DNA from 3 places in the Streptomyces sp. NPDC018000 genome. Region 1 is predicted to be linked to each of the others. Evidence: riboswitches for the same ligand, from Rfam matches in the RefSeq annotation. Region 1 holds a riboswitch; each other region holds the start of a gene.
The links. A riboswitch is a leader RNA that binds a small molecule or an ion and turns the genes downstream of it on or off. The one in region 1 is predicted to bind cobalamin.
Positions count from the first base shown of each region.

Region 1 (10,190 bases):
TATGACGCGGGGTGGTCCGCGTTCGTGGGCATGCTGGAGTACAAGGCGGTCAAGCACGGCCGCATGTTCGTCAAGGTGGGCCGTGCTTTCCCGTCTTCTCAGGTCTGTTCGGCCTGCGGATTTCGGGACGGTCCCAAGCCCCTGCATGTGAGGGAGTGGACGTGCGGCGCGTGTGGCACCGTGCACGACCGTGACCACAACGCAGCCCGCAACGTCCTGTTCGAAGGACGTCGTATCGTCGCCGCCGGACGGGCGGAGACGCTAAACGCCTCGCAGAGCGCCGGTAGGACCGGGACGAAAGTCCCGGCACAGCGCGTTGAAGCAGGAAGCCCCCGGAAGGGTCACACGACCCAGGCCGGAATCCCTGGACTTTAGGCCAGGGAGCACGTCAATGGTGGGCACTCGTATTCAACTGTCGTCGGTTCTCCGAGGAACCCAGCCCGCTGGTGACCGGCTGTGATCGCCAGGGCTGGAGTTCATGGAAGGCGTCGTGGGTCAGCGGGATCTGGCCGAGGCCGAGTTGCCGCAGCCTCTGCGAGGGGTTCCCCTACTGGTCGTGGCGCAAGGCCAGCCAGGCCACTCCGCTGCTGGGCTTGTCCGTCGCCACCGGCGCAGTTACCTGTCGGTGGGCATCGGCGGTCCGGTGTGCGAGGGGATCAGGGCGGCGAGTTCGTCCGGGGTGCGCGGTCCCGGTTCGGAGGTGGGCAGCAGGCCCTGGGCGCGCAGCAGCCGGGCCGCCGCGATTCCCCAGGGAAGCCGCAGCCCGGCCTGCTCCAGGAGTTCGCTGCGGGCCAGGGTCGTTCCGGCGGGGCCGACGTGCGCGCCGGACGGGGTGAGCAGGGCCGCGTCGTCGGCCCAGCGCAGCGCGAGGTCCACGTCGTGGGTGGCCATCACCACTGTCGTGCCGCTCGCGCGCAGCCCGTCGAGGGTGGCGAGGAGGAGTTCCTGGCCGTCCGGGTCGAGACCGGCAGTCGGCTCGTCGAGGATGAGCACACGGGGACGCATGGCGACGGCGCCGGCGATCGCCGTCCGCTTGCGCTGCCCGAACGAGAGCAGGTGGGTGGGGCGGTCGGCGAGGGCGGTGATGTCGAGGGCGGCGAGGGCCTCGTCGACGCGTGCCCGGACTTTGGTGTCGGGCAGGCCGAGGTTGAGCGGTCCGAAGGACACGTCCTGGGCCACGGACGCGGCGAACAGCTGGTCGTCCGGGTCCTGGACCACCAGCTGCACGGTCGTGCGCAGCCGGGTCAGTCCCTTGCGGTCGTACGCGACCGGCTGTCCCTGGACCGTCAACCGGCCCGTGCGCGGTTGGAGCCCGCCGCTGAGCAGCCGCATCAGCGTGGTCTTGCCGCTGCCGTTGCGGCCGAGCAGGGCGAGGGCGCGGCCCTCCTGGATGTCGAAGTCGAGGCCGCTGAGGACGGTGGGTCCGTCCTCGTAGGCGAAGGACGCGTCCCGCAGGGCGACGAGGGGAAGCTCGCTCATGTCAGCGGCCTTTCGAGTACGAAGGTGAGGGCGACCAGGGCGGCGAGCAGGGCGAGGCTCGCCGCGACGAAGTGGCCGGAGATCCGGGCCTCGGGCAGCAGGACCCGCAGCGCGCCGTCGTAACCACGCCCGGAGAGGCCGTCCTGGAGCCGGGCCGCCCGGTCGAAGGCCCGGGCGAACGCGGTGGCGCCGAGCCCGGCCAGGGAGCGCCAGGTGGCGGCCCGTGTGGTGTGTCCGAGCCGGGCGGCCTGCGCCTCGCGGATGCGGCGGACCGAGTCCAGGAGCAGGAAGCTCATCCGGTACGTCACGAGGGCGACGTCCACGACCGGCGCGGGAACACCAGCGCGCACCAGCCGCGGCAACAGGTCGGACAACGGTGTGGTGAACGCGAACAGCAGCACGCCGAGTGAGGCGGCCGAGGTGCGGAGCAGCAACTCCGCTGCCCGCACGGGCCCGTCCGGAGCGAGGGCGACGAAGCCCTCGGGGCCGCCGACCTGGACGAGCAGGGGGGCGGCCCCCGTCACGCAGAAGCCCAGCGGCACCTTGTACGAGCGCCACAGTCGGCGGGCGGGCACGCCCGCCGGGCCGAGCAGCACGACGAGGGCCGCTACGAGGACGAAGGCCGCGCCCGGCCATGGAGGCAGACAGATGGCGAGGACGGTGAGGCCGAGTCCGAGTACGGCCTTGTCCGCGGGATGGCGGCGGCGCCAGCGATTGCTGTGCGCCGCCGCGTCGATCGGCAGCACGGCGGGTCAGGACTGCCCGGCCGGCGGAACCGACGGGGCGCTGTCGCAGGAGCCCTCCGGGGCTGCCGGCGTTGCCTCGTTCTGGGAACGCGCGCGCTCCTCGCCCTGCCGTCGTCCCTTGCGCAGGCCGAAGTAGTAGGCGAGGACGCCCGCGCCGAGGGCGGCCTGCAGGGCGAACAGCGCCGACTCGATCTCACCGGACGGCGGCTCGTACAGCGGGGAGAACCAGGGCTTGTAATCCGGCTCGAGCTCCGTGATCGCCGTCTCCGCCTCGGCGTCGGCACCGGCGAACGGCTCCTCCTTGTGGTCGCCGAGGCCGAGGGCCAGGGGGAGGACGGCGAGGGCCGCGACGACGAGCAGCAGCAGGGTGTTGATCTTCGTGTTACGGCTCATCGGGCCACCGCCTCCGAACCGGCCTGCTCACGCCTGCCACCGGTCACGAGCACGCCGAGCCGGGTGAGTTCGCCCTTGCTGGACTGCACCAGCAGACGCATTACGAGAACCGTCAGCAGCCCCTCGCTTACTGCCAGCGGGATCTGCGTGACGGCGAAGATGGAGCCGAACTTGGCGAGCGCGCCCGTGAATCCGCTGCTCGGGTCCGGGAAGGCGAGCGCCAGCTGCACACTGGTCACGCAGTAGGTCGACAGATCGGCGACGAACGCGCCGAAGAAGACCGTGACCATCAGCGGCACGTCACACCGGCGAAGGAGCCGGTACATGCCGTATCCCGCCCAGGGCCCCACAATCGCCATCGAGAAGACATTGGCACCGAGCGTGGTCAGACCGCCGTGCGCGAGCAGGAGCGCCTGGAAGAGCAGGGTGATGGTGCCGAGGACCGCCATGACCGGCGGCCGGAACAGGATGGCACCGAGGCCGGTGCCGGTGGGGTGCGAGCAACTTCCGGTGACGGAAGGCAGCTTCAGGGCGGACAGGACGAAGGTGAAGGCGCCCGATGCACCGAGGAGCAATGTACTCTCCGGATGCGCCTTGACTTCACGGGTGAGTGACCGTACTCCGTGGACGACGAACGGCGCGGACGCGACGCCCCAGGCGACCGCGTGCGCCGGAGGAAGGAAACCCTCGGCTATGTGCATGGCTCAGCGAACCCTCTCCAGCACCTCGTGGATGGTTGACATGCCCTGGCCGGTCTCCTGGCTGACGGGTACCACCGCCCGTACTCCGCCTTCCCGGGTCCTGAGACCCAGTGGCTGCCCGCAAGGGCCGGAGCCGGACTTCCCGATCACAGTGGCGAGGGCCGCACCGGTTTCTCACCGGATTTCCCGTTCACCAAGGCGTGGTGACACTAACGGCCCTGAGCGGCGGTGACAAGCAGGCATGAGATGCGCGAACGGGGCGCATGAGGGCGAGGCGGATACTCTGCTGCTCGCCTCCCGCCCCGCCGGCTGGGACCTCCACCGCGCACCGCGACGGCCTTGGTCGACGGCTACTGGCGCTGGTCCTTTGCCGGCACGTCCACCACTGAGGCGGCGTACAGCCGGGCCCTAGGCGATGCAGTGGCCCTGTCAGCGGTGTGATTCCCGGGATATCCGCGAGCGCCCTGTGTCAGCCGTCGACGTGCAGACGATGCAACGGTGCCGTGGGCGAGGCAATCAACGAGGGCTGCCCTGCGTACGACGGAACCCGCGACTGGCGGATCGGCGGCACGCCGGACTGGCCCGAACTCAACTATGAGTACGGGACCCGGATTCACCGGACTGGTACACGCTCAGCCGGTGAGGAGCCCCGAACCCGCCAGAGCAGGGGCCGGGACCGGGGCGAGTGCTGGCGGTCAGCTCCCGGCTGCGTACATCACGAAGTCGGTCCAGGCCTCGGGGGTCACAGCGAACCGGGGGCCCCGCGCGTTCTTCGAGTCGCGGACGTGGATCGAGCTGGGAGTGGTCGCGACCTCGACGCAGTCGTTGCCGTCACTGCTGTCGCTGTAACTGCTCTTGAACCACGCCAGCTCGGGAGCATCCTCGGCGGAGGTCTTGCGGATCATGTCTCTCCCAGCGCTTGCTCGATGAAGGCCAGCGACTCCCGTGGAGTGAGAGCCTCGGCTCGGATGATGCCATACCGCAGCTCAAGGACCCGGAGCTGCCGCGGATCAGAGACCGGGCGCCCACCGTGCACGCCATCTGTACGCCCCACCCCGGAGCCGTCGTCGAACTTCAGCACTTGGATCTTTCCGCCTGTTCCAGGGTGGTCCCAGCGGTGGGTCGGCATTACCTGAATCTCGACGTTCCGTATCTGCCCCACTTCCAACAGGTGCTCAAGCTGCTGGCGTCGCACCATTGTCCCTCCGATCGGGCGGCGCAGCGTCACTTCTTCCAGGACAAAACTGAGATCCGGTGCCGGTGACCGGTCGAAGATGGAACGGGGCTGCCCTCGGAGTCGGCCGCGCAGATCGTCGCCGAACTGGCGACCAACGCCGTGGTCCACGGCCGCGTACCGGGCAGGGACTTCCGGCTGGGCCTCACGGTCCACGGCGGCGGTGCCGGTGTCGGCGCGTTCCTGCGGATCGAGGTGTGCGACACCCGTGGCGGGTGCCTTCCGCCCGGTCCGAAGGGCATGGCCGTCCCGGATGGCGACTGCGAGTCCGGGCGCGGTCTGCTGATCGTCGAGGCGCTCGCCGACCGTTGGGGCGTCAGCCCCGGTCCCGTGCCCCGCAAGACGGTCTGGGCAGAGCTCGACCTCGCACCGTGACCGCCGCCACCGGGTCGCGGATTTCCACGATTCGGTGGCCCGCGACGTGGCGGCGCACGACATCAAAAGCCTCAAAGGACGTGGCAATTACCCTTCCCAGCCCCACCCGGCCTCCCGTCACCCACACGGGTGAGGTTCACCAACTGAGCTGGAGTTCATGCCGGTTGGCTGGCATATGCTCGCCGCGAAAAGCAACCCCAGAGATGCGTCGGCCCCCGGCCGGGACTCACAATCCCGATCGAGGGCCTGACCAACGAGGAAGAGAACAGCTTCCCGATGGATACCCAGCAGATTAGCGCGTCTTCACGCTCCTCGTCCGGTGTCGTGCACGACAACTCCCGGCACACCAGCCGATTCACGGTCGTGGGCAACCACCTCACCCAGCACCGCGAGCTCTCCCTCACCGCGATCGGGCTCGCCGCACACATCCAGTCGCTGCCCGCCGGGGCCAGGATCGGCATCAAGGACCTCGCCGGACGCTTCCCGGAGAGCGAGGCCCGGATCGCCGCAGCGTTACGCGAACTCGAAGCCCACGGCTACCTGCGACGCACCCGCACACGCCTGGCCAACGGCCGGATCGTCACCCGTACCGTCTCCTGCAACCAGCCTGCCGACCGGCGGCCCGCAGACGCTCTGCCGGGCCGTGAGTGTCCGCCGCGCCCGCAGCGTACGGTCCGGCCGTCGACGCCCGTCCGGCCCTGCCGGGAGTCCGAAGCCGACGACGCGCATCCGGCCAGGTCCCGGACCCATGCCAAGCCCGTGCCCCGTCGTGAGCCCGCGCCGCTGCTCGTACCGCAGCCGGCCTTCCCCGCCGCGTCCCTCCTCCGGACCGCCACCGAGCTTCTCGCCGGGCTGCACCGCCAGGACCCGCGCCTGCTGCTCTCCCTGAAGGACGTGGACGTCCTGGCTCCGGGGGTCGCCGCATGGCTGGAGCGCGAGGTCGGCCCCGCCGCTGTACAGCACGCCCTGACCAGCGACCTCCCGCCCGAAGGAGTGAGTCGCCCCGTCGGTCTCCTCGCCCACCGACTTACCGCCCGGCTTCCGCCACCGCCCCCGTTCCGGGCCCCGGCCACGCTCCCGCCCCGGCCGATCCCGCTGCAGAACTGCGACGGCTGCGACCGGGCATTCCGCGCGGCGGAGCCAGGAATGTGCTCCGTCTGCCGGAGTGACAACTCCCATCCGACCGCTCAAGAACTCTAGGAAATTCATATGGTCAGTTCGTCCCACGAGGCGATGCATCGCATCTTCCAGGAGTACCCGGGACTGTTCTCCCGCGTCTCCGAGGTATTAGGGGTCGAGATCGGTCCGCCTGCCTCAGCCACCGTCATGCCCACCGACCTCACCGAAAACCGGCCCCTCGAACGCCGTGTCGACACCCTGCTGCGCATCGACATGGAGGACGACCGGTCCTACCTTCTGGCGATCGAGGCCCAGGGGAAGAAGGACCCGGAGAAGCCGGCGAGCTGGATGTACTACCTGTCGTACCTCCAGGCGAAGTACAAGCTGCCGCCCATGCTGCTGGTCGTCTGCCAGGACCGGGCCACCGCCGAATGGGCCGCACGCCCTTTCACCTTCGGGCACCCGCAATCGCCCGTGCTCACCCTGCAAGCCCTCGTCGCCGGCCCGCACAACATGCCGGTGATCAAGGACGTGGCCGAGGCCCGCAAGGACCTGGCGCTGGCCACACTGGCCGCGATCACACACGCTGACAATCCGGACGTCGGTGCCATACTGAAAACCCTGTCCGCCACACTGCGGGACGTGCCGGAAACCATCGCCGATCCCATCGTCGAACTCATCGCACAGGGCCTGGGCAACCGCCCGGCCGCACAACAGTGGAGGAACCTGGTGGCCGTGGACCTTTCTTTCTATACGTCAGCCATTTCGGAAGAAATCCGGGACGAAGGCCGCGCAGAAGGTCGGGCACAAGGCCGCGCAGAAGGTCGGGCAGAAGGTTGTACGGAGGGCATCGCGAGAAGCATCCTGCTCCTCCTCGCCCAGGCCGGCACCGACGTACCCGACGAGGCGCGTGAGCGCATCACGGGCTGCGCCGATCTCGACATCCTGAGCCGCTGGCTCCTGCGGGCCGCCACCGCCGTGTCCGTTGAGGACGTCTTCGCCGAGAAGTAGGCAGACTGCGGCCGGGACCCGCCGGTGGCCTACGCCAACGGATGAGTCCCGGCCGCACACCAGGGGAGGAACCCGGTGGCTGCGGACCCCGGGCAGTTCCCCCGTAGTGACGGCGACTGACGTGAGCGCCTCCAGAGCCCTCAAAGCCCCCGGTACTTCGGCGTGCGCCGCTCAACGAAGCTCGCCACGCCCTCGTTGGCGTCCTGCGTCGTCATATTGATCTCCTGGGCCATCGCCTCCGCCGCAAAGGCCGTCGCCCGGTCGGAGTCCAGGGAAGCGTTCACGAGCTGCTTGGTGAGGGCGATCGCCCGGGTCGGGCCGTCGGCCAGCCGCTGGGCCCACGCGCGGGACGCCGCTTCCAGCTCCTCGTCCGGGACCACCCGGTTGACCAGCCCCAGACGTTCCGCCGCCGCCGCCGGGAGCGAGTCGCCGAAGAACATCAGCTCCTTGGCGCGCTGAGGGCCGATCAGGCGCGGCAGCAGATACGCGCCGCCGCCGTCCGGTACGAGGCCGCGGCGTACGAAGACCTCGATGAACTTCGCCGACTCGGCGGCCAGCACGAGGTCGCAGGCGAACGCGAGGTGTGCGCCGATACCGGCCGCCGTGCCGTTGACGGCCGCGATGACCGGTTTCTCGCAGTCCAGGACCGCGCCGATCAGGCGCTGAGCGCCGAGCCGGATGGTACGGGCCACATCGCCCGGTACCCGGTCGCCCGTCGACGGGGCGCCGCGCAGGTCTGCGCCCGCGCAGAAGCCGCGACCGGTGGCGGTGAGGACCACGGCCCGGACCGTCGGGTCGGCGGAGGCCTCGGCGAGGAGCGCGATGACGCGTTCCCGCTGGTCCCAGGTGACGGCGTTCATCGCCTCGGGGCGGTTGAGCGTGATCCACGAGACGCCGTTGTCAGTGGTGTGGAGTATCAATGAGTCGAGCGGGTCGGCCGGCGCGGCGGGCCCGGTGTGTTCGGTGTGCTCGGCGGTGTCTTCGGGGGAGGACGGCATGAGGCAGCTCCTTGGCAGGTGGTGGGGTGACGGGCGGCGGGAGGGGAGGCCCGGTGACCGGTCAGCGGCAGACGGCCAGCGCGTCCAGTGCCACCGCGCCCTGTCCCCGCCCCAGCACCATCAGCGGGTTGATGTCCAGCTCGGCGAGGTCGTCGCCCAGTTCCAGCGCCATCCGCTGCACCCGCAGCACGACCTCGACGAGCGCGTCCACATCCACCGGGGGGCCTCCGCGTACGCCTTCCAGCAGGGCGCGGCCGCGCAGTTCGCCGAGCATCGACCGCGCCTGGTCCTCGCCGAACGGCGGTACCCGTACCGCCGCATCGTGCAGTACCTCGACCAGCACACCGCCGAGCCCGACCGTCACCGTCGGTCCGAACAACGCGTCCTGCGTGACACCCACCATCATCTCGACGCCCCGCTCGACCATCTGGCAGACCAGGATTCCGTCCAGTTCGACGCCCTCGTACCGTGCGATGTCGGTCAGCTCGCGGTACGCGTCGCGCACCTGGCTGGCGGAAGTGAGCCCGACCTTGACCAGACCCAGCTCGGTCTTGTGCGCGAGCCGGGCGCCCGATGCCTTCATGACCACCGGGTAGCCGACCAGTCCCGCCGCCCGGACGGACGCCGCGGCGCTCGTCACCAACTGCTCGCGCGGGACGCGGATTCCGTACGCCCGCAGCAGCTGTTTCGCCGCGTGCTCGCTCAGCTGCTGGCCCGGGCGCATCAGTGCCTGCGCCTTGCGGAACGAGGGCGACGGCGTGCGCGGCGCCTCGTCGAAGGGGGAGCGGTAGGAGGCGGTGAATTGGTGGTGGTCCAGGTAGGCCTTCACGGCGGTGATGCAGTTGCCGAAGGTGCGGAAGGTGGCGACGCGGGACGAGCCGAGCAGCGTCGTACGGTACGCGTCCTCCGTACCGACCGGCGAGCCCCAGATCACGCACACCAGCTTGTCCGTGGTCTCCGCGGCGTCCACCAGGTCCTGCGCGAGTTTGTCGCTCATCGGGGGGAAGGGCCCGGTGATCGGACAGATCAGCACCCCGACGGCGGGGTCGGCGAGGATCGCGTCAATGATCTTCCGGCCGCGCCAGTCGCCGACCGGATGGCCGCCGTTGTCGACCGGGTTCGCCACGTTCAGATAGCCCGGGATCCACTCGTGCAGCTCGCGCTGCTTCTCTTCGGACAGGGTGGGAAGCTTCAGCCCGGCCCCGGTCGCCAGGTCCGAGAAGTGCGCCCCCGTGCCGCCCGAGATCGAATACACGACGACCCCGTCGGCCACCGGCTTCCGTGCCCGGGCCAGCAGGGTGGCGGTGTCCTGGAGTTCGTCGAGGCCGTCCACCCGGATCACGCCGAACTGCCGCATCGCCGCGTCCACCACCTGGTCGGCACCGGTCAGCTTGCCCGTGTGTGACGCGGCCATCCTGGCCCCCGTCTCCGTACGCCCCACCTTGACCGCCACGACCGGGACCCCGGCCCGCGCCGCCCGGTCGGCGGCAAGGAGAAAGGAGCGCCCTTTCTTGAGCCCTTCCACGTAACAGGCGATGGCCCCGACCTCGGGGCGCTGCGAGAAGTACGAGATGAAGTCGGCGGTCTCCAGGTCGGCCTCGTTGCCCGTGGGAGCCCAGTGCGAGAGCCGCACGCCCAGCTCCTGAAGGGTGTAGACGGGGCGCCCCTGGTGACCGGACTGAGTGATCAGCGCGATCGCCGGCCCGTCCAGATCGTCCCGGAACTTCTCGAAGGCGTTGAGGTTGGTGTTCGGCCCGAGCAGCCGCAGCCCGGACCGCTCCACGGCTGCGGCCAGCCGCGCCTGGGCGGCTGCGCCCTCCTCCCCGGTCTCGGCGAACCCGGAGGCGAAGGCGACGGCGAACTTCACCTTGGCCTGAGCGAGTTCCTCGATCACCGGCAGCGGATCGCCGACCAGAAGCACAGCCAGATCGACCTGCTCCGGCAGGTCCGCGACGGAAGGACAGCAGGCACGCCCGAACACGGACTCCCGGCTGGGATGCACCGGATGCAGCCGCGCCCCTACCCGCTCGGCCCAGTCGATCAGTTGTCGGGTGATTCCGGTATTGGGGCGCCCCTCGGTGTCGGACGCGCCGATGACGGCCACGGACTCGGGCCGGAAGAACCGGTCCAGATC
Region 1 covers NZ_JBIRGM010000001.1:30,715-40,904, forward strand. Annotated here, with positions in the region: gene ACH4EW_RS00155 (RNA-guided endonuclease InsQ/TnpB family protein) at 1-375, shown strand, start outside; gene ACH4EW_RS00160 (energy-coupling factor ABC transporter ATP-binding protein) at 616-1,479, opposite strand; gene cbiQ (cobalt ECF transporter T component CbiQ) at 1,476-2,225, opposite strand; gene ACH4EW_RS00170 (energy-coupling factor ABC transporter substrate-binding protein) at 2,232-2,618, opposite strand; gene ACH4EW_RS00175 (energy-coupling factor ABC transporter permease) at 2,615-3,319, opposite strand; cobalamin riboswitch at 3,349-3,532, opposite strand; gene ACH4EW_RS00180 (DUF397 domain-containing protein) at 4,015-4,224, opposite strand; partial or broken gene ACH4EW_RS00185 (DUF5753 domain-containing protein) at 4,221-4,601, opposite strand; partial or broken gene ACH4EW_RS00190 (ATP-binding protein) at 4,602-4,928, shown strand; gene ACH4EW_RS00195 (helix-turn-helix domain-containing protein) at 5,205-6,128, shown strand; gene ACH4EW_RS00200 (hypothetical protein) at 6,138-7,058, shown strand; gene ACH4EW_RS00205 (enoyl-CoA hydratase/isomerase family protein) at 7,199-8,056, opposite strand; gene ACH4EW_RS00210 (acetate--CoA ligase family protein) at 8,118-10,190, opposite strand, start outside.

Region 2 (10,190 bases), on a different contig from region 1:
GTTGGTCCCAGCGGGCGCCGCCCAGGCCGCCCAGGGTCCAGAACATGATCGCCCGCACATGCTCGGCCCGGGAGGACAGCACCAGGATCAGGCTGGTGAACGCGGAGAGCACGTACTGGATCGCCACCCCGGCCAGAATCAGCCGGCCCGTCGTCATGGTGCCGCCGCGCCGGGCCATCGCGTAGACGGCGACCAGCGCCGTCATGGACCCGGCGAACGCGGCAACGGGCAGCGCCACATCGGTGGCCGCCCCGGCGCCGACCCCCAGCACGACGACCACGGCGGCGCCCGCCGACGCCCCGGACGAGGCGCCCAGCAGAAACGGGTCGGCCAGCGGGTTGCGCACCAGCGCCTGGAGCACCGCGCCCGACAGGGCCAGCCCGGCGCCGACGACCGCGCCGAGCAGCACTCTGGGCAGCCGTACCTCCCACACGATCGTCGGGTACGCACCGGTGCGTTCACCGCCCAGGACCGTACTCAATACCTCGCCCGGCGGAATCCGTACCGGGCCGAGCGCCAGGCCGGCCACCGCCGCCGCGAGCAGCAGCACCGTGAGGACGCCGATCACGACGGGGGTCGAGCGGAGGACGGACTTCGGGCCGGGGCGGGCGGACTCCGCGCTCACGGAGTGCCGGGGTGCAGCTGCCCGGCCAGGTCCTGCACGGCGTCGGCGACCCGCACACCGAGCACGGCCGAGGACAGCGGGAGGACCGCGAACTTCTTGTTCTTGATCGCCGGCACGTCCGCGAGCGCCGGATCATTCAGCAGCCGCTTCTTCTTGGCCGCGACCGTGGTGCCGCCGTAGTCGTAGATCACGACCACCTCGGGCTTGCGCTTGATGACCTGCTCCCAGGACACGTCGCCGAAGGTGCCGTCGAGGTCCGCGAAGACGTTCCTGCCCCCGGCGAGCCGGACGATTTCGCTGCCGATGCCGTTGCCGCCCGCTGTGAACGCGGAGCTGTCGCCGGAGTCGTAGACGAACACCGAGGGATGTGAGGAGCCCTTGAGCTCTGTCTCGACCGCCCTGATCTTCTGCCGCTCCTCGGCGATCAGCTTCCTGCCGCGCTCCGGTACGCCGAAGGTCCTGGCGACCTGGGTGATCTCGGTAGCGAGCTGATCGATACCGACCTTGCCCTTGGTGCAGTACTCGATGTTCAGCCGGGTGTTGATGCCGCTCTTCCGGAGCCCCGCCCGGTCCTGGCCCCTGGCCTTGTCGAAGGCGCTGCTGTATCCGCCGTAGACGAAGTCGGGGTTGGCGCCGAGCAGCACCTCCTTGGAGGGGTACTCCTTCGCGAGCACCTTGGTTCCGGCGTATGCGGACCGGTACTTCGGCAGGATGCTGTCGTCCAGGTAGGCGGTCCCGGCCAGCCGGTCCTGGAGCCCAAGGGCCAGCATGATTTCGGTGGCGTGCTGGTTCATGGTGACGGCCCGCTTCGGAGGGGCTTCGAAGGTCGTCTTCATACCGCAGTTGGTGACGGTGTAGGGGAAACCGTCGGCGGCCGGTGCGGCCTCTGTCTTGTCCTCGCCGCCCGTGCCGGAGCCGCAGCCAGTGAGCGGCAGCAGAAGCAGCGGTATGAGCGCGAGTGGTACACGGCGGATCCGGGGCATGACCGAGCCTTTCCGGGGGATGTCCTCGTCCCCTGGTTGTACGGAGAAGGCGGCGCGGCCAGTGTCTGGCTTCCGGGCTGCTGCAGCCCGGTCACAGTGGCGGGACCGTACCGGATTCACACCGGTTTCCTGACGCGCGTCGCCTGAGTTTCGGGGCCCAGTCTGTCAGACCGCATACTGCGGTTGCCTTCCGGGCCGCAACAGACAATCGGGATAGCAGTGGCGAAATGTGATCCCCTCTCCTGTTGGCCGGGTTGCACAAATGCCTTTTGTACCTATGCGTCATTGTTCGATGCGAGGGTGTTGCTGTTCTTGTCCAGCCCCGGCCCTTCACTCCCGAGCACCCCGGCGGCGGCTGGCCCGCCACCCCGAGGAACGCGGCTTTGCCATGTCCCACCCGGCCGACGAACACCGTGCTGCGGACTGAGCGGAGCACAGGTCAGAGGGCCACTGTCCGGCTGGTGTTGGCGCGGCCGGGGGCGCATCGATGATGCCGTGGGTGGGGTCCGGCAAATTCCTGGGGCGGTGGATGGGACCTGGCCCTGCGCTCAGGCTCAGACCTTCACGGTGCCGGAATCATCCCGAATTCCGAGCACGCATGCCACGACAACCATCAGCGAGAGCAGGATCATTACCGCGTTGATCAGCACATCTGGTCCTGCATCCTGCTTCATGGCATTGGATGACGCCATCCATGCGATCGCGCACTGTGCAATCACGCAGCAGCACAGGAAAGCTGCGCGGCCCCCTCGGGGGATCCTGCCGCTGATTCGCGGAAGCGTCAGGACGGCTGCAGCACCCAGCAGAATGATGGCTGCTCCGATCTCGGTTGCGAGGAAGATGGCCGCACCCAATCTGTCGGGAGCGCTGTGGTCGATCTCAGAAGTGTCGATGACCAGAACCATGAACGCGATCTCGAAGAGCAGAATGTAGACGATCTGCAGCGTCAAAATTGCTGCACCTGCCCGCCTGAAGAATGCAGTGGTCAAGTGTTGCTCCTCACGAGAAAACCTTTCTTGATGATTCAGAACTTGCGAAATCGCTGCCACCACCCAAAGTCTCAACCGGACGAACCGGCGCGCCGCTCTCGGGGCATACGGGTGCGGCGGACCGCCCGCGAGGTTTACGGGGCGGTCCGCCTTGTCCGTGCCCTTTGGCGCGCTTGCCGGCTACCGCGGTGTGTCGGCGCTGAGGGTGGTGTCCGGGATGCAGATGATTCCGTCAAACGCCTCCAGGGCGGGTACCTCGATGAACGCGGTGTCCACCCGGGTGCGGACCGGCTCCGGCAATCCGTGACGTCGCGCGTACTCACGCAGCGCCCGCGTGTTCACCAGGGCCGGTTGCCCGGATACGCCCGCGAACAGAGCCTCGACGCTGTCGGGCAGCGCTTCAGGGGTGGCGGCCCGTCCCCAGCGCATCCCGAGCGGGTGGCCCTGGTCAGGCACGTTTTCCACCGTCTCACCGCCGACGAGGTCACGCAGCGGCTCCAAGTCGTAGAAAGGGGCCCCAGGTCTGCTCCCGGGCCCAGGCCGGCCAGCCGGGAGGAGTGAGAGGAGACCCACTGCGTCAGTTCGACGGGGGCGGCCGTGAGGGTTGGCTCGGCCGCAGGATGGAGATCGCGCAGATCGCTGATGTGTGCGTGGACGTGGTGGTTCTGGTCGTTCATGAAATGTGCTCCGCGGTGTGAGTCATCGTCGGAGCCGGGCAGCGCTGAGCACCGCACCGGCGTGATACCGGAGTGCGGCGAAGCTGTCGGAATGCTGGTCGCAGCTTGCCGCTAGGCGGCGCTGCGGGGCTTGATGAACCAGCTCTGGCCAGTGCACAGGAACATGTCGGGACCCTATCAAGGGCAGTCACGGTACGCCTGACAATTTTCCGGCGCGCAGCCGTGCTTTCCCAGTGCGGCCCCATTCATCGCCGCAACCCTCGCCAGGGGTCGCCTCCCTGAATACCCAGGGTCGGCAAGCGTCTGATCAGACCTGGTCACAGGTGCCAACACCCGCGGGCACCGACCACACGAGAAGCCGCACCACGTCGAACACACCTGAGTCCTCTCACCGTTTCGGGCGAAGGGACTCAGTGAAGGGACTCGGTGAAGGTGCACTGCGAAGATCCCTGGCATACACATAGCGCCAGGTCAGCGCACTCGCCCCCGCGGTTTCAGCGCCACCGGCGGCAGTTCGGGAGCGGGCAGCGGATCGCCGTCGTAGCCCTTCACCTCGCCGAATCGGGAACTCTCCATCCAGCCCTTCCTGGCCTCCTCGATTTCCTCGTGGGAACGCCCGATGAAGTTCCACCACATGACGATCTCCTCCTCGAAGGGTTCACCGCCGAGGAGCATGAGGCCCGCGTCGGTGTCCGCACGCAAGGGGAGTTCGGTGCGGCCGCAGCCGAGGTAGAGCATGGAACCGGGCAGCACGGGTACGCCGTCCACCTCGGCCTGGCCGGACATCGAGAGCACCGCGTACTCGAAGTCCGGGTCGAGCGGCAGACGGGCCTCGGCACCGCCGGACAGGGCCAGGTCCGCGCCGACGATCGGGGTGTATGCGGTGCCGGGCGAGGTGGCGCCGTCGAGTTCGCCCAGGATCAGTGTGGCCGTGAGGCCGGGTGCGGTGACGGTCGGCAGTTCGGTGTGGTGCTGGAAATGCGGCTCGACGTGGCGGTGCGCGTTGGGCAGGGCGACCCAGAGTTGGGCGCCGTGCAGAAACCTCGCATGCGACTTCGGACTTTCCTCGGAATGACTGATGGCCCGACCGGAGGTCATCAGTCCCAGCTCGCGCGGGCGGATCGTGCGGAGACTGCCGACGCTGTCCCGGTGCAGGACCTCGCCGTCGTGCAGCCAGCTGACCGTCTGCAGGCCCATGTGGGGGTGGGGCGGTACTTGCATCCCAGGTTCGCCGGCGATGTCGTCCGGGCCGTAATGATCGACAAAGGCCCATGCGCCGACCATCCGGCGACCCAGATTGGGCAGCAGCCTGCGGACCTCGGTGGACTCGCCCAGCCGGACATGGCGCGGGGTGAGGAGTTCACGGACAGGCTCGGCGACGACGAAGCCCCGCCCTCCGCAGACGGAGAGTGTGGCCTGGCGATCGAGATTGCTCATGGCGCTCAACCTATTCCCGTGCGGGGCCGGGGTGCCGGTACCCACGCCGATAATTTAGTGGAATATTCAATCAGTGTGCCATGTTCGGGTGTGTGAGGCACGCCTGAGCGTGCAGCCGGGTCAGTGGCTGGACAGGGCCGGGAGCAATCCCGGTCCGTCAACGAGGAGATCAAGTGAGCGACACCTATTTCGAGTTCGGTACGGCCGCCGACCGCTGGGACCGTGCGCAGATGTTCTTCGAAGCGAAGGAGTACATGACTGCGGCCCGGATTCTGGAAGGCCTGGTCGAGGAGGTGCCGGAGCAGGTATCCCCGCGGCTGCTGCTGGCCCGGGCCTACTACCACTCGGCTCGGCTCGGCAGGGCCGAGACGGAGCTGCGGGCGATTCTGGAGCGCGACCCGGTGGAGCCCTACGCGCGCCTGATGCTCGGTCGCACGCTTGAGCGCCAGGGGCGGAGCGCGGAGGCCACCGGTCACCTGCGGATGGCGGCGGCGTTCTCCGGCGACTTCGACGCGGACCGGTCGCGGCACCAGCGGTCGCGCTGACACTCCGGTCGTCGGCCCCTTACGACCTCGCCCACGATTGGCAGTGGGAGAAGGAGCGGCGTCCGGGCGGGCCCTACGCGTCCCGGTACGCCTCAAGCAGACGCAGCCAAACCTCGCTGATCGTCGGAAACGCGGGGACGGCGTGCCACAGCCGGTCGATGGGGACCTCGCCCGCGACCGCGACCGTCGCCGAGTGCAGCAGTTCACCGATGCCGGGTCCGACCAAGGTGACACCGAGCAGGATCTCCCGGTCGAGGTCCACGACCATGCGGGCACGGCCGCGGTAACCGTCCGCGTACAGGCCGGAGCCTGCCACCGCGGCGAGGTCGTGGTCGACGGCACGTACGCGGTGGCCGGCCTGCTCGGCCTCGGCGAGGGTGAGACCCACCGATGCGGCCTCGGGGTCGGTGAAGACGACCTGCGGGACGGCCGCGTGGTCGGCGGTGGCCGCGTGGGCGCCCCAACGGTCGGTCTCCAGCAACGGCGCGCCCGCGGCGCGGGCGGCGATCGCCGCGCCCGCGATGCGCGCCTGGTACTTGCCCTGGTGGGTGAGGAGTGCCCGGTGGTTGACGTCGCCGACCGCGTAGAGCCAGGTGGTGCCGTCGACGCGGCAGCTGTCGTCGACGCTGAGCCAGGAACCGGGCTTCAGGCCCACCGTTTCCAGGCCGAGGTCGTCGGTTCGTGGAGCGCGGCCGGTGGCGAAAAGGATTTCGTCGGCCTCGACATGTTCTCCGTTCTCCAGCTCCACGGTGACCGGGCCGTCCGGGGCCGTGCGCCGTACGGAGGCCGCCGAGGTTCCGGTACGGATGTCGGCGCCCGCCTCCGTCAGCGCCCGGGCGACCAGCTCGCCCGCGAAGGGTTCCATCTTCGGCAGGAGCCCCTTGCCGCGGATCAGCATGGTCACCCGGGCGCCGAGGGCCTGCCACACGGTGGCCATCTCCGTCGCGACGACGCCGCCACCGATGATCACGAGACGGCCGGGTACCTTCTTCGCGCTCGTCGCCTCCCGGCTGGTCCAGGGACGGGCCCCGTCGACGCCGGGGAGGGCTGGGACGACGGCGCGGCTGCCGGTGCAGACGGCGACGGCCTGCCGGGCGGTGAGCCGGTGTTCCGTGCCGTCGGGGGCGGTGACGGAGACCGTTTTCTCACCGGTGAGCCGGCCCCGGCCCCGGTAGATGTCCGCTCCGATCCCCTCCAGCCAGGCGACTTGGCCGTCGTCCTTCCAGTGCGAGGTGTATTCATCACGACGGGCAAGGACCGCTGCGGAGTCCAGCGGTCCTCGCACGGCGTCGCTGAGTCCTGGGAGGCGGCGGGCATCGGCGCGCGCGACGACCGGGCGCAGCAGGGCCTTACTGGGCATGCAGGCCCAGTACGAGCACTCGCCGCCGATGAGTTCCGCCTCGACGACCGCCGTGCTCAGACCGGCGGCACGGGCCCGGTCGGCGACGTTCTCACCCACGGGACCTGCTCCGATCACCACGACGTCGTACTCGGTGTTCAGGGAAGCATCTGTCATGGGGACAGTCTGGTCGCGGGTGTGCGCGACGGCCACATGGGCAGGCGGAATAGCGCACGTACAGGCACGGTTGTGCCGGACAGTTCCGAACGGGCACAGGAAGAGGTAACAGAGCATGAGCACCGTTGAGCTCACCAAGGAAAACTTCGATCAGGTCGTCAGTGACAACGACTTCGTCCTGATCGACTTCTGGGCTTCCTGGTGCGGCCCGTGCCGGCAGTTCGCGCCGGTCTACGACGCGGTGTCGGAGCGCCACGGCGACCTGGTCTTCGCCAAGGTCGACACCGAGGCGCAGCAGGAGCTGGCAGCGGCCTTCGAGATCCGTTCCATTCCCACGCTGATGATCGTCCGGGACAATGTGGCGGTGTTCGCGCAGGCCGGGGCGCTGCCGGAGGCGGCGCTGGAGGACGTCATCGGGCAGGCCAGGAAGCTGGACATGGACGAAGTCCGCAAGTCCATCGAGGACCAGCAGAAGGAACAGAAGTAGGCTCCGTGCGCGCATGAGCGTGGTGAGGGGCCCGACCGGGCCAACAAGTGTCCGGGCCGGTCGGGCCCCTTTCCGAGCCCTTCCGCGACCGGAAATGGGCGGCCCGGCCTCAGCTGTCCGCTTTGCTGTCGGCCTTGCCTTCGGCGCTCTTCTCCTTGATCCGCACCGAGAGGCCGTAGTCCAGCTCGGCGCCGTCGACCAGCAGGGCCTCGACCGTGTGTGTCGCCGGATCGATGTCCGCCACGATGCCTTCGCCCGAATACCGGGGGTATCCCGATGCCCCCGTCTCGCCGGTCGCCGCCACGACCGCCGAGCGGATGGCGCCACCGGGCTCGGTGGCGTCGGTGGTGTCCTCGGCGAATCCGGGGACCAGCAGGATCTCGTAACTCTGCGGATGGCTCATGGTCATGACGCTAAGCAAGCGGCGCGCGGTGCGCATGTTGCCGCACTGCTGCACCGTGCGGAGTCGGCGGCTCGGACCGATGGCACATGGGGGCGGCGTCGCGGGGCTGGGCACGCGACGCCGCCCCCATGTGCCGGCCGGTCTCAGCTGGACTCGCGGTGGACCGCCCCGGCCCGCAGCAGGTCGTGGTGCTCGGGGGCGCCGCCGGGGTGCTGCACCAGCCGGTCGACGAGGTCCGCCAGCGGCTGTGGCGTGGCCAGCTCCAGCCGCACGCTGCTGAGCCGGGGCCGCAGCAGTCTGCCGAGCATCAGGTCGTCGGCGCCGACCACGGCCGTCTCGCGGGGCACTTCGATGCCCGCGTCCTGAAGGGCCCGCATCAGGAGCATCGCGTATTCGTCGTTGTACGCGAACACGGCATCGAGGCCCATGGTGCGCCAGCGGGCGGCCAATCGGGCAGCCGACTCCTCCTCGTACCGCAGCGGCAGCGGTTCGATACGGGCCCCGTGGCTCAGTGCGACCTGCCGGGCTCCGGCCAGCCGCCGTTCGGCCAACAGACCCGGGCCTCGCTCCTCGGGCATGACGACGCCGATGCGACGCCGACCGCGCTCCAGCAGATGTCCGATCGCGCAGCTGCCGACCTCCCGCTGGTCCATGACCAGCGCATGAGCACCTGCCACCGGCCGGGACCCGAGGGTGATCACGGCCTTGGCTCCGGATCGCCTGAGTACGGATATGCCCTGCGGGGTGAGGGCCGTACCGGGTGCGATGACGGCGACCGGTCGGAGTTCGGCCCAGGCGCGGGGCGCGTCGTCGGCGTCCAGACCGGTGCTGCCGTACTGGACGACGGTGTAGTCGAGGCGGCGCAGCCCGGATTCCAGTTGGTGGAAGAAGCGGTGGTGGAGCGGGCCGGCCGGGAAGTTCACGGTGGCCAGCAGCACCATGCGGGTGTGTCCGGCACGCAGGCTGCGGGCCGCCGCGTGCGGCACGTAGCCCAGTTCGGTGGCCGCTTCCCTGACCCGGCGGCGAGTGGGTTCGCTGATCCGCACAGCCGCGTTGTTGTTGAGTACGTACGACACGGTGGCCCGGGAGACTCCGGCGAGCCGTGCCACATCGGCACTGGTCGGAACGGGGCCTTCGGTGGGCTGTTTCGGTAACTGGCTCATGGCGTCGGGCAGTCTTCCAGACCCGTGCGGCGTGGGTGCGCTCCGGGTCATGGATGACTCCTCGAGGTGGGACTGATCGGCCGGGTGACCGGGATGGTGGGGCCGGGGCCGGTCGGCGAGGTGATCATACGGATCCGGCTCGGCGCAGAGCGCCTCCTCGCGCATCCGGCTCGGCCGAGGAACGCATCGAACTCGGCACGGTGGTAACGGTGATCGAGTATCTGCCACCGGGGACGTGTAGGTGGCTCCCGTGTACGGCAGTTGAGGCTCCTGCGGGGGTGTCACACCTTTCGGGGCGCTCGCGGAGGCCGAGGCGGCGAAGGCGCGCGGCACCGCCGCGACGGCGACCAGGCGAGGTGCGTCGTCGGCCGGCTGCGGGAGCGCTACGACTGGAACTGACCGCTGAACGTCCGGGCGAAGGCGGACCTGGTGGCGGATTCGGGGCTGCGGTCGAGGATGCCGAAGACGATCTGCTCGAAGTGCCCGGCGAACCTGCCGTCGTCCAGAAGCAGCGCCCGGAACGCACCGGCCACGTCCGCCGGATCGTTGCGGAACACACCGCAGCCCCAGGCGCCCAGCACCAGCCTGCGGTACCCGCCCACCGCCGCGACCTCCAGCACCCGCTCGGCCCGGGACGCAAGCGTGGCGGGGATACGGTGCGCGTCCTCGGGGGTGCGGCTGCGGATGACTCCGGCGTTGGGTGCCGGGGAGGTGAGGAAGCCCACGGTGTACGGGGTGTCGAGCAGCCGCCCCCGGTCGTCGCGGAACACCGGTACACCCGGTGAGTGAATCACCCGGTCGGTGTAGAAGGCGCTGCGTTCAACGCGGTGGTGGGCGTAGTAGTCGGGGGCTCGCAGCAGTGTGGCGTACAGGGCCGAGCCACGGCACAGGGCTTCCTCCTGGGCCTGTGCGCCGTTGAGATAGCCGCCTCCGGGATTGCGGGCGGAGGCGTAGCTCAGGACGGCGATCTTGCCGGGCCGTTCGCCGGTCAGCCGGCGCGCCGCCTGCAGACTGCTCTCGTCGGTGACCTCGATGAGGGGTGTGCGGCCGGAGTCGAGTGCCGCGACCGGTACCGGCTCGGGGCCGTACAGCCTGGTGCCCGAGAGTGCGGTGGTCAGCGCGCTCTCGATGCTCACCTCACGCCCGTCCCGCGTGCGGTAGCGGCCGGCCTCGACAATGGCCTCGGTCTCTCGCGCGATGCCGCGCAGCCGTGCGCTCATCGGTACTCCTCCGTGTGGTGCATACGGGGCATGCTCGGCGCTTCGACGGCATGGATGCAACCGAATTTCCGACGCAAAGGGGCACTCTTGTGCGATCCCCCCGTGGGGGTTTGGGCGGTACGGACGAACCGAGAAGAAGGAGGCC
Region 2 covers NZ_JBIRGM010000005.1:14,034-24,223, forward strand. Annotated here, with positions in the region: gene ACH4EW_RS14510 (FecCD family ABC transporter permease) at 1-625, opposite strand, end outside; gene ACH4EW_RS14515 (ABC transporter substrate-binding protein) at 622-1,608, opposite strand; cobalamin riboswitch at 1,647-1,770, opposite strand; gene ACH4EW_RS14520 (hypothetical protein) at 2,163-2,597, opposite strand; gene ACH4EW_RS14525 (hypothetical protein) at 2,778-3,053, opposite strand; gene ACH4EW_RS14530 (pirin family protein) at 3,746-4,711, opposite strand; gene ACH4EW_RS14535 (tetratricopeptide repeat protein) at 4,885-5,256, shown strand; gene ACH4EW_RS14540 (dihydrolipoyl dehydrogenase family protein) at 5,330-6,772, opposite strand; gene trxA (thioredoxin) at 6,888-7,259, shown strand; gene ACH4EW_RS14550 (hypothetical protein) at 7,369-7,662, opposite strand; gene ACH4EW_RS14555 (LacI family DNA-binding transcriptional regulator) at 7,806-8,825, opposite strand; gene ACH4EW_RS14560 (TIGR02452 family protein) at 9,209-10,045, opposite strand.
Region 2: linked by a shared signal. The riboswitch ahead of ACH4EW_RS14515 (ABC transporter substrate-binding protein) and the one ahead of ACH4EW_RS00175 (energy-coupling factor ABC transporter permease) in region 1 are both predicted to bind cobalamin.

Region 3 (10,190 bases), on a different contig from region 1:
ATATGGCTGACCGGTTCCATTTCAGCATCCACCGACTGGAACAGCCAGAACAGCACTTCGTTCTGGAAGCGAAAGCTTGACGATGTGACCGACGCCAAGGGTTACAGCTCGTCCTGCCCGGGTGGAAATCTTGCCTTCGATGTGACCTCCGGAGTGACCGAGGCCGCAAGCAAGAAGTGGCCCAACATCACACTCGGTCTCCAGGCGACCGACGAAGCGGACGTGTACAGCTGGAAGAAGTTCGACGCCAAATCGGCTGTGCTGTCCACCGAATACAACACCGTGCCCAACGCCCCGACCAGTCTGGACACAAGTCCCAGTTCGGGCGGCTGCCTGACCTCGGCCCCGTTCGTCTCCATCGGTAACACGGACGTGACACTCAACGCCAAGGTCAGCGACCCCGACGGCGGCACGGTGAAGGCCCGGTTCGACCTCTGGGCAACGGGCCATCACCCCAACGATGACCCCAACGGCGTCCTGATCGTGAGCACCCAGGTCTCGATGACCTCCGGCAAGGTCGCGCCGCTCAAGGTACCGAAAGCGACACTGCAGAAGTACCTCGCCACCGCCAACGGCAACTTCTCCTGGAAGGCCCGGGTAGAGGACAGCACCTCTCAGTCCTCATGGACACCGGCCGCCGGTCAGCCCGGTTGCCGGTTCGTCTTCGACCCCAACCGCCCGAGCACTCCCCCGACCATCAAGTCGACCGACTTCCCCGATGGCTCGGACGGCTGGCCGGAGCAGACAGGAGAAGCACGAAAGCCCGGCTCGTTCATCATCGGCAACGGCGGCGTCAACGACGTGACGTCATACGAGTACTGGACCGACTGGGACCCCACCGTCCGCACCGTCATACCCACGGCAGACCTGGACGGGGACGGGAAGAAGGACGGCAAGATCACCCTGACTCCTCCTTCGGCCGGCTCGCAAAGGGTGTACGTCAACAGTCTCGACGCGGCCAAGAACCGGTCCGACAGAACGCAGTATCTCTTCTACGCCAACAGCCCTGCTATGCCGGACAAGCCCGGAGACCTCAACGGCGACGGCAACGCCGACCTCTACGGTGAGCGCACCAACGGCGAACTGTGGCTCTACCCAGGGCAGGGGAACGGCCGCGTGGGAACAGGCGCTATGGCAGGAAACACCGACTTCAGCGGGGCCGGCATCACCCATCGCGGCGACTGGACGGGCGATGGCTATGAAGACCTGATCGCTGCGATGCCGGGTGATGGGGGCAAAACGCTGCACGTGTTTCCCAACAACGGGCTGGGCTTCGCCTGCACAAGCCGTGACGAGCAAGCGGACGGGCAGTCCCAATCCTGCCAGATCGACGCACAGGAACTCCCCGTCGCCGACGACACCAACAACCACTTTGCGGCAGCCGATCAGATCCTCGCTATCGGAGACGTCGACGGACCTCTGGACACCGACGGCGATGGAACCATCGACGTACCCGGCTACCCGGACCTGCTGGTCAAGGAAGGCAACCGGCTCTGGCTCTACTTCGGCTCCGAGTCCTTCTACCTCGACCAGAGCCGGGCACCCGTCCTGATCGGCGACGGATCGTGGTCCGACTACGACCTTGTCGCACCAGGAGACCGCACCGGAAACGGCCGCGTCGACCTGATCGCACGCCACAAGACCAACGGCGAACTGCGCCTCTATGAAGGTACGGGGAACTCCGGCGAAGGGCTCGGCTTCGGCCCGGCGTCTGTCATCATCGGGTCCAGCTGGACCCGCGCCAACCGTCCGCTGATCACGGCTGTCCCCGATGCCGACGGCGACACCAAGGCTGACATCTGGGCCACCGGAGGCGACGCCCAGCTCTACTTCTATCCGAACATCTCGGGCAGCGGAGTCGCCGTGGGCACTTCGGGATGGCAGAACTTCCAGGCACTGAGCTGATCCCAGGAGTACGTGGACGAGGTGGCCCGTACCGGTTTCCTTCCGGTACGGGCCACTCACGTGGGAGGCGGATGCGGCGCGCCCGGACCGGACCGCGCGGGACCCTGTCCCGTTCACTCCGCATCGCCCGAGGGGCCCGGGTCCTGCGCCGGGTTGGCCGCCCATCTCATGATGGGCCGGAGCGCAGGACCTCTACTCCTCCGGCGGGAACACCGCCTCCCCCGAGCCGGCCAGTGTGATCGTGATCGCCTCGACCGGGCACCCCTCGGCCGCGGCGAGGACCTGCTCGTTGGCGTCGGTCTCCGGGGCCGACGGGCGGGACTGGCGGGCGGAGTCCAGTGCGAAGCCGTCCGGGGCGTGGTTGACGCACATCCCGGAACCGATACAGATCCCGCGGTCGACCTCCACGGCCCAGCGGTCCCCCATCACGCACCGCCCTGGTAGCCGGCCGGCAGGTGGATCATCTTGTGCTCGAAGTACTCGCCGTATCCCTCGGGCCCGAACTCCCGTCCCAGGCCGGAGTTCTTGTAGCCGCCGAACGGCCCGAGCATGTCGAGGCTGAAGGTGTTCACGCTGTACGTGCCCGTCCTGACGCGGCGGGCGATGTCGATGCCGCGCTCGGTGTCGGCGGTCCAGACGCTGCCGCTGAGGCCGTAGTCGGAGTCGTTGGCGATGCGTACCGCCTCGTCCTCGTCGCCGTACGGAAGGAGGCAGATGACGGGGCCGAAGATCTCCTCGCGGGCGATCCGCATGGAGTTGTCGACGTCACCGAAGAGGGTCGGCTCCACGTACCAGCCGCGTTCCTGGGACGCCGGACGGCCGCCGCCGGTGAGGATCTTGGCGCCCTCGTCCTGGCCGATCCGGATGTAGTCGAGCGAGCGCTGCTGCTGGCGCCGCGCGACGAGGGGGCCGAGTTCGGTGGCGGGGTCGAGCGGGTCGCCGACCTTCAGCGCGCCCGCTGCCGCGGCGAACGCCTCGGCCGTCTCGTCGTAGCGGGAGCGCGGGACGAGGATGCGGGTCTGGGCGACGCACGCCTGGCCGTTGATCATCCAGGCGAAGGGCACGATGCCCGCGACGGCCGTGTCCAGGTCGGCGTCCGGGAGGATCACGGCGGCGGACTTCCCGCCGAGTTCCAGTGTGACGCGGGTGAGGTTGCGGGAGGCGACCTCCATCACGCGGCGCCCGGCGGCGACCGAGCCGGTGAACGACACCTTGTCGACGCCGGGATGCCCGACCAGGTACTCGCTGACCTCGCGGTCGGCCGGAAGGATCGACAACACCCCTTCCGGCAACCCGGCCTCGGCGGCGATCTCGGCCAGGAGGTAGGCGTCCAGCGGGGATTCGGGCGACACCTTGAGGACCGCGGAGCAGCCGGCCAGCAGTGCGGGCGCGAGCTTGGCGGCGGCGGTGAACTGCGGAACGTTCCACGGCACCACGGCCGCGACCACTCCCGCCGGTTCCCGGCGCACCAGCAGGGGCCCGAGCGCCCCGTCCCGCCGTTCCTCGTACGGGAAGGTGCGGGCGACGGTGATCGCCGCGTCCCACACCATCATCGCGGCGAGCGCCTGCACCATCACGCTGGACGTGTACGGAGTGCCGTTCTCCGAGCTGATGACCCGGGCGATCTCCTCGTACCGGACGGCGAACGCGTCCTTGATCCTGGTCACTACCGCGATCCGCTCGTCCACGGTCATCCGCGGCCAGGGCCCTTCGTCGAACGCCCGCCGCGCGGCGGCGACGGCCCGGTCCACGTCCGCCTCGCAGGCGTGCGGCACCCGGCCGATGACCTGTTCGGTGTGGGGCGAGACGACTTCGATGAAGTCCTGGCCCAGCGGATCGACCAGCTCCCCGCCGATGAACAGTTTTCCGTGTTCGACAAGCTCGGTCATGGCTGCTGCCTCCCGCGAACCGGCGCGTTATCTGATTGCCCGTCAAAATTGATACCAGTTCCAGTTCTAGGAGTCCACGCATCGGACATCACCCCTCACTACCCCATCGACCGAAGCCGATAGTCGACTTGGGCTACTACTGGAACGAGTTCTCGTTACAGTGGGCGTGGCGCAGCACCGCCGCAGGCCGCGGAGAGAGATGGGGAGCCCATGACGCAGATGACCGACCACGGCGGGGGCGTGCACAGCATCAAGGTCCCCATCCCGGACAATCCGCTCGGCCACACCCTGGTGCACGTCCTCGACACCGATCGCGGTCCTGTCCTGATCGACACCGGCTGGGACGATCCGGAGGCGTGGGACACGCTCACCGCCGGGCTCACCGCTGTCGGAACGGACATCGCCGACATCCATGGCGTGGTCATCACCCACCACCACCCGGACCACCACGGCCTCTCCGGCCAGGTACGCGAGGCGTCCGGGGCCTGGATCGCCATGCATGCGGCGGACACCGCGATCGTGCGCCGCACCCGGCAGTCGGAACCCGGCACCTGGCTGACGTACCTCGCGGCGAAGCTCACGGCGGTCGGTGCGCCCGAGGAGCATCTCGCGCCGTTGCGGGCCGCCGCGGCCGATGGAGGCCGGATGCGTACCCTGCCCGGACTGCGGTCGGCGCTTCCGGACCGGGAGATCGTTCCCGGTGAACTCCTCGATCTGGCAGGGCGCAAGCTGCGGGCCATCTGGACGCCGGGGCACACGCCCGGCCATGTCTGCCTGCATCTGGAGGAGAAACATCCGGGGAATCTGCCCGGTCGGGGCCGGCTCTTCTCCGGGGATCATCTGCTGCCGGGGATCAGTCCGCACATCGGGCTGTACGAGAACCCGGACGACGCGGCGGTCACCGACCCCCTGGGCGACTACCTCGACTCGCTGGAGCGCATCGGCCGGCTCGGGGTCGCGGAGGTGCTGCCCGCCCATCAGTACGCGTTCACGGATGCCGCGGGGCGCGTTCGGGAACTCCTGGACCACCACGAGGAGCGGCTGACCGGACTGCTCGGACTGCTGGCCACACCGCTCACGCCGTGGGAACTGGCCGAGCGGATGGAGTGGAACCGGCCGTGGGAGCAGATCCCGCACGGCTCACGGAACATCGCGGTCTCCGAGGCCGAGGCGCATCTGCGGCGGCTGGTGAAGCTCGGGCGTGCGGAGGCCGTGCCGGGGAGCAAGCCTGTGACGTACGTCGCAGTTTGACGGGAGGCTCCCAAGGACAGGCGTCGGCGCCCCGCCCGGCCCGGAGGCCGTCCGATCCCGCCCGGCCCGGCCAGTGACGTATATCGCTGCCCCGGGCGGTCCTCCGCCCAAGGGAGGCAGGATATGGCCCGGTAGAGTGGGCGAGTCGTCATCATGCCCGTTCAGGGGGAAGCCGGTGCGAATCCGGCACTGACCACGCAGCCGTGAACCGTCGTCGAAGGCGGTGAGTCGGAATGCCCTGTCCGCGGTCGTGACCGGCTCGCACCACCGGAACCCCGGTGGTCGGCACCGTCGAGGTATACGGAGCCGGAGCCTGGTGCGTAAGCGTGCCTGTGCCCGGCTCCCCCGCAGGAGAGGCCCCGCCCGCCATGACCGTACGCCGCAGCGCAGCAACGCTCGCCGCCACCGTCGCCGTGTTCTGTGCGGCCGCTGCGCCGGTCGCGGTCGCGGCCCCGTCCCCGTCCCCCTCGCCGTCCGCCGCGCTGCCGTCCGGGCTGTACGGCACGAAGGACCCCACCTACGACGGGGTCTGGCGGCAGTCGCTGGCCTTCCTCGCCCAGCGGGTCGAGGGCGTCACGCCCGCCAAGGAGTCGGTGGACTGGCTGATCGCCCAGCAGTGCGCCAACGGCGCCTACGCCGCGTACCGGGCCGACGTCTCCAAGCCGTGCGACAAGAAGACGGTGCTGGACACCAACGCCACCGCCGCCGCCGTCCAGGCGTTCGTCGAGGTGGGCGGGCACCGGGACACCGTGAACAACTCGGTCCGCTGGCTGAAGTCCGTGCAGAACGAGGACGGCGGCTGGGGCTACACCCCGGGCGCGCCCAGCGACGCCAACTCCACCTCGCTGGTGATCGGCGCCCTTGCCCGGCAGGGGCAGCGGCTCGCGGACATCACGACCCCCGAAGGCAAGACGCCCTACGACCCGCTGCTCGCGCTCGCGATCCCGTGCGGCGGCAAGGACGGCGGCGCCTTCGCCTACCAGCCCGACAAGTCCGGGAAGCTCGCCGCCAACGCGGACGCCACCGCGGCCGCCGTGCTCGGCACGATGGGCAAGGCCATGGCCGTGGGGAACAACGCCGCAGCGGGCAATGCGCCCAGCTGCCACCCGGGGTCCGACCTCACGCCCGAGCAGGCCGCGCAGAACGGCGCCCACTTCCTCGCGGACGCCCTCTCGACCAGCGGTCATCTCGACCTGGCGCCGATGCCCGGCGCCACCGACTCCACCCCGCAGCCCGACGTCGGCAACACCGCGGACGCGGTCGTCGCGCTGTCCGCCGCGGGCCACCAGGACAAGGCGGACAAGGCCGTGACCTGGCTGAAGAAGAACTCCAAAGCCTGGGCCGAGCAGAACGGTCCCGCCGCCTACGCGCAGCTGGTCCTGGCCGCGCATGCGACCGGCGCCGACGCCCGCGACTTCGGCGGCGTCAACCTGATCGACAAGCTGAACGCGACCGGTCCCACCCCCGCGGCCATCACGACGCCCGACCCGTCCGCCGACACCGGATACCTGCCCACGGAGAAGGACGAGGTCCACAGCGGGGACGACGTGATCGGCGGCGTGTGGTGGTACGTCGGCATCGGCCTCGTCGTCGGTGCCGGCGCCGGCTTCCTGATCAGCGGCCGCCGGAAGAACCAGCAGCCGTGAGGCGGGCGGGAAGGGCCGCCGCTCTCCCGGTGGTCCTGGGCGCCGTCCTGACCGTGCTGTGCGCGGGACCGGCCCAGGCGGCCGGGTACCGGTACTGGTCGTTCTGGGAGGGCTCCGGCACCGGCTGGACGTACGCCACCCAGGGCCCGTCCCTGATCCGGCCGGACGACGGCGCGGTGCAGGGCTTCCGGTTCTCGGTGAGCGAGGACTCCCAGGACTCCGCGAAGCCGCGCCGCTCCCCCGACTTCGCGAAGATCTGCGCGGAGACCCCGGCCAAGGACGGCACCAAGCGGGTCGCGCTGGTCATCGACCCGGGCACGGCGGCGGACGCCCCGGCCGGGGAGACGCCGCCCGCGCTGCGCACCGCGTGCGCGCGCGTCGCCCCGGACGCGAGCGCCGCGGAGGCGCTCGCCGCGGTGGCCAAGCCGCTGCGCTACAGCAGCGACGCGATGCTCTGTGCCATATCCGGCTATCCGGATTCGGGCTGCGGCGAACAGGTCTCGGGCAACGGAGACGAGACACCTGCCGCGTCCGCGGCCGGGTCCGCCGCCGACGCCTCGGACGCCTCCGACGGTTCGGGCGACTCCGGCGGCGGTCCGTCCGCCGGGCTGCTCGTCGGTGTGGGCGCCGTTCTCCTCCTCGGCATAGCCGCAGTCGCGCAGGCCCGCCGCCGCCGCGGATGACCGCCTCGACCAGCAGCCCGGTCCGGCTGCGCCGCCCGCTGCGCGCCCCCGAGGCGACCCGGAGCAACGCCCTGCCGGCCGGGGCCTGGTGGCTGTGGGCGCTCGGCCTCGCCACCGCCGCGTCCCGGACCACCAATCCGCTGCTGCTCGGGCTGCTCGTGGGGGTGGCGGGCTATGTGGTCGCGGCGCGCCGCACGGATGCGCCGTGGGCCCGCTCGTACGGGACATTCATCAGGATCGGGCTGTTCGTCATCGCCGTGCGGCTGGTCTTCTCCGTATTTCTCGGTTCGCCGATCCCCGGTACGCATCCGGTGTTCACGCTCCCCGAGGTGCCGCTGCCCGACTGGGCGAAGGGCATCAGGATCGGTGGCCAGGTAACCGCCGAGCAGCTGCTCTTCGCGCTGTACGACGGGGCGAAGCTGGCCACCCTGCTGATCTGTGTCGGTGCGGCGAACTCGCTCGCCAACCCGGCCCGGCTGCTGAAGTCTCTGCCCGGTGCGCTGTACGAGGCGGGGGTCGCCGTCGTCGTCGCGATGACGTTCGCGCCGAACATGGTCGCCGATGTGGCACGGCTTCGCACCGCACGGCGGCTGCGGGGCCGTCCGACGGGCGGCATCAAGGCGGTGCTCCAGATCGGACTGCCGGTCCTGGAGGGCGCGTTGGAACGGTCGGTCGCGGTGGCGGCGTCGATGGACGCGCGCGGATACGGGCGCACCGCACAGGTCCCGCCCGCCGTCCGGCACACCACGAACGTCCTCACGCTCGGCGGGCTGCTCGGGGTGTGCGCGGGTACGTACGGGCTGCTGGCCGCGCAGGGTGCGGTGTACGGACTGCCGCTGCTGATCGCCGGGCTCGTCGCCGCGATGGCCGGGCTGCGGCTCGGCGGGGCCCGTTCGGTCCGTACCCGCTACCGGCCCGACCGGTGGGGTGTACGGGCCTGGCTGGTGGCTGGTTCGGGGATCGCCGTGGCCGTGGCGATGATCTGGGCGGGCCGTGTCGACGCGGAGGCGCTGCACCCCGGAGTCGTACCGCTGACCGCGCCGGTGCTTCCGCTGTGGCCCGCGGCCGCGGTGCTGATCGGGCTGCTGCCCGCGGTGGTGGCGCCCGTGCCGCCCCCGGTGGGTGCCCCGGACTCCAAGGAGAACGAGTGATCCGGTTCGAGCATGTCTCGGTGCGGTACGAGGGGACGGAGCGCCCCACCCTCTCCGGGGTCGATCTGACCATCCCCGAGGGCGAGTTGGTGCTGCTCGTCGGTCCGTCCGGGGTCGGCAAGTCGACGCTGCTGGGTGCCGTTTCCGGTCTCGTACCGCACTTCACCGGCGGCACGCTGAGCGGCCGGGTCACGGTCGACGGGCGCGACACCCGTACCCACAAACCACGCGAACTCGCCGATCTGGTCGGCACGGTGGGCCAGGACCCGCTCTCCCACTTCGTCACCGACACGGTCGAGGACGAGCTGGCGTACGGGATGGAGTCACTGGGCCTCGCCCCCGATGTGATGCGGCGGCGGGTCGAGGAGACCCTCGATCTGCTGGGTCTGGCCGGGCTGCGCGACCGGCCGATCACCACGCTCTCCGGCGGCCAGCAGCAGCGGGTCGCGATCGGCTCGGTCCTCACCCCGCACCCGAAGGTCCTGGTCCTCGACGAGCCGACGTCCGCGCTGGACCCGGCGGCAGCCGAGGAGGTCCTCGCCGTGCTGCAGCGGCTGGTGCACGACCTCGGTACGACGGTCCTGATGGCGGAGCACCGCCTGGAGCGTGTGGTGCAGTACGCGGACCAGGTCGTCCTGCTGCCGTCGCCGGGCGCCGCTCCGGTCATGGGCGCGCCCGCGGACATCATGGCCGTCTCCCCGGTCCACCCGCCGGTCGTGGCGCTGGGCCGGCTGGCGGGGTGGGAGCCGCTGCCGCTCTCGGTCCGTGATGCCCGGCGCCGGGCGGCGGACCTGCGCGAGCGGCTGGCGCAGGCACAGCCGCCCCGTCCGTCGCCCGTACCGGCCGGGACCGCAGTGGCCCCGCTGCCCACCGTGCCCGCCCCCACGCGGCGCGGCGCCCTCGCCCGGCTGCTGGGCCGCGGCGCCCGGACGGCCACCGCCGCTCCCGAGCCCGTCGTCGATGCCACCGCCCGGGTCGAGCGTCTCGGTGTACGGCGCGGGCGCGTCGAGGCGCTGCGCCGGGTGACGCTCACCGTCTCCCCCGGTGAGACCGTCGCCCTGATGGGCCGCAACGGTGCGGGCAAGTCCACCCTGCTGGCCACGCTCGTCGGCATGGTCGAGCCGACCACGGGCACCGTCCTCGTCGGCGGCCGGATCCCGCACCGCACACAGCCGCGCGAGATGGTGCGCCGGGTCGGGCTCGTGCCACAGGAGCCACGCGATCTGCTGTACGCGGACACGGTCGCCGCCGAGTGCGCCGCGGCCGACGCCGATGCGGGTGCCGCAGCGGGCAGCTGCCGGGCCCTGGTCTCCGAGCTGCTGCCCGGCGTGCCGGACGACACCCACCCCCGTGATCTCTCGGAAGGGCAGCGTCTGGCGCTCGCCCTGGCCGTCGTGCTCACCGCGAAACCCCCGCTGCTGCTCCTGGACGAGCCGACCCGCGGTCTGGACTACGCGGCGAAGGCCCGGCTGGTCGGGGCGCTCCGCGGGCTCGCGGCCGAGGGCCATTCGATCGTCCTGGCCACGCACGATGTGGAACTCGCCGCCGAGCTGGCGCACCGGGTGGTGATTCTCGCCGATGGGGAGACCGTCGCGGACGGGGAGACCCGCCAGGTGGTGGTCTCCTCCCCGGCGTTCGCCCCGCAGACCGCGAAGATCCTCGCCC
Region 3 covers NZ_JBIRGM010000009.1:53,815-64,004, reverse strand. Annotated here, with positions in the region: gene ACH4EW_RS20195 (DNRLRE domain-containing protein) at 1-1,905, shown strand, start outside; gene ACH4EW_RS20190 (ferredoxin) at 2,098-2,331, opposite strand; gene ACH4EW_RS20185 (aldehyde dehydrogenase) at 2,331-3,794, opposite strand; gene ACH4EW_RS20180 (MBL fold metallo-hydrolase) at 4,005-5,045, shown strand; cobalamin riboswitch at 5,167-5,306, shown strand; gene ACH4EW_RS20175 (prenyltransferase/squalene oxidase repeat-containing protein) at 5,414-6,691, shown strand; gene ACH4EW_RS20170 (SCO2322 family protein) at 6,688-7,374, shown strand; gene ACH4EW_RS20165 (energy-coupling factor transporter transmembrane protein EcfT) at 7,371-8,525, shown strand; gene ACH4EW_RS20160 (ABC transporter ATP-binding protein) at 8,522-10,190, shown strand, end outside.
Region 3: linked by a shared signal. The riboswitch ahead of ACH4EW_RS20175 (prenyltransferase/squalene oxidase repeat-containing protein) and the one ahead of ACH4EW_RS00175 (energy-coupling factor ABC transporter permease) in region 1 are both predicted to bind cobalamin.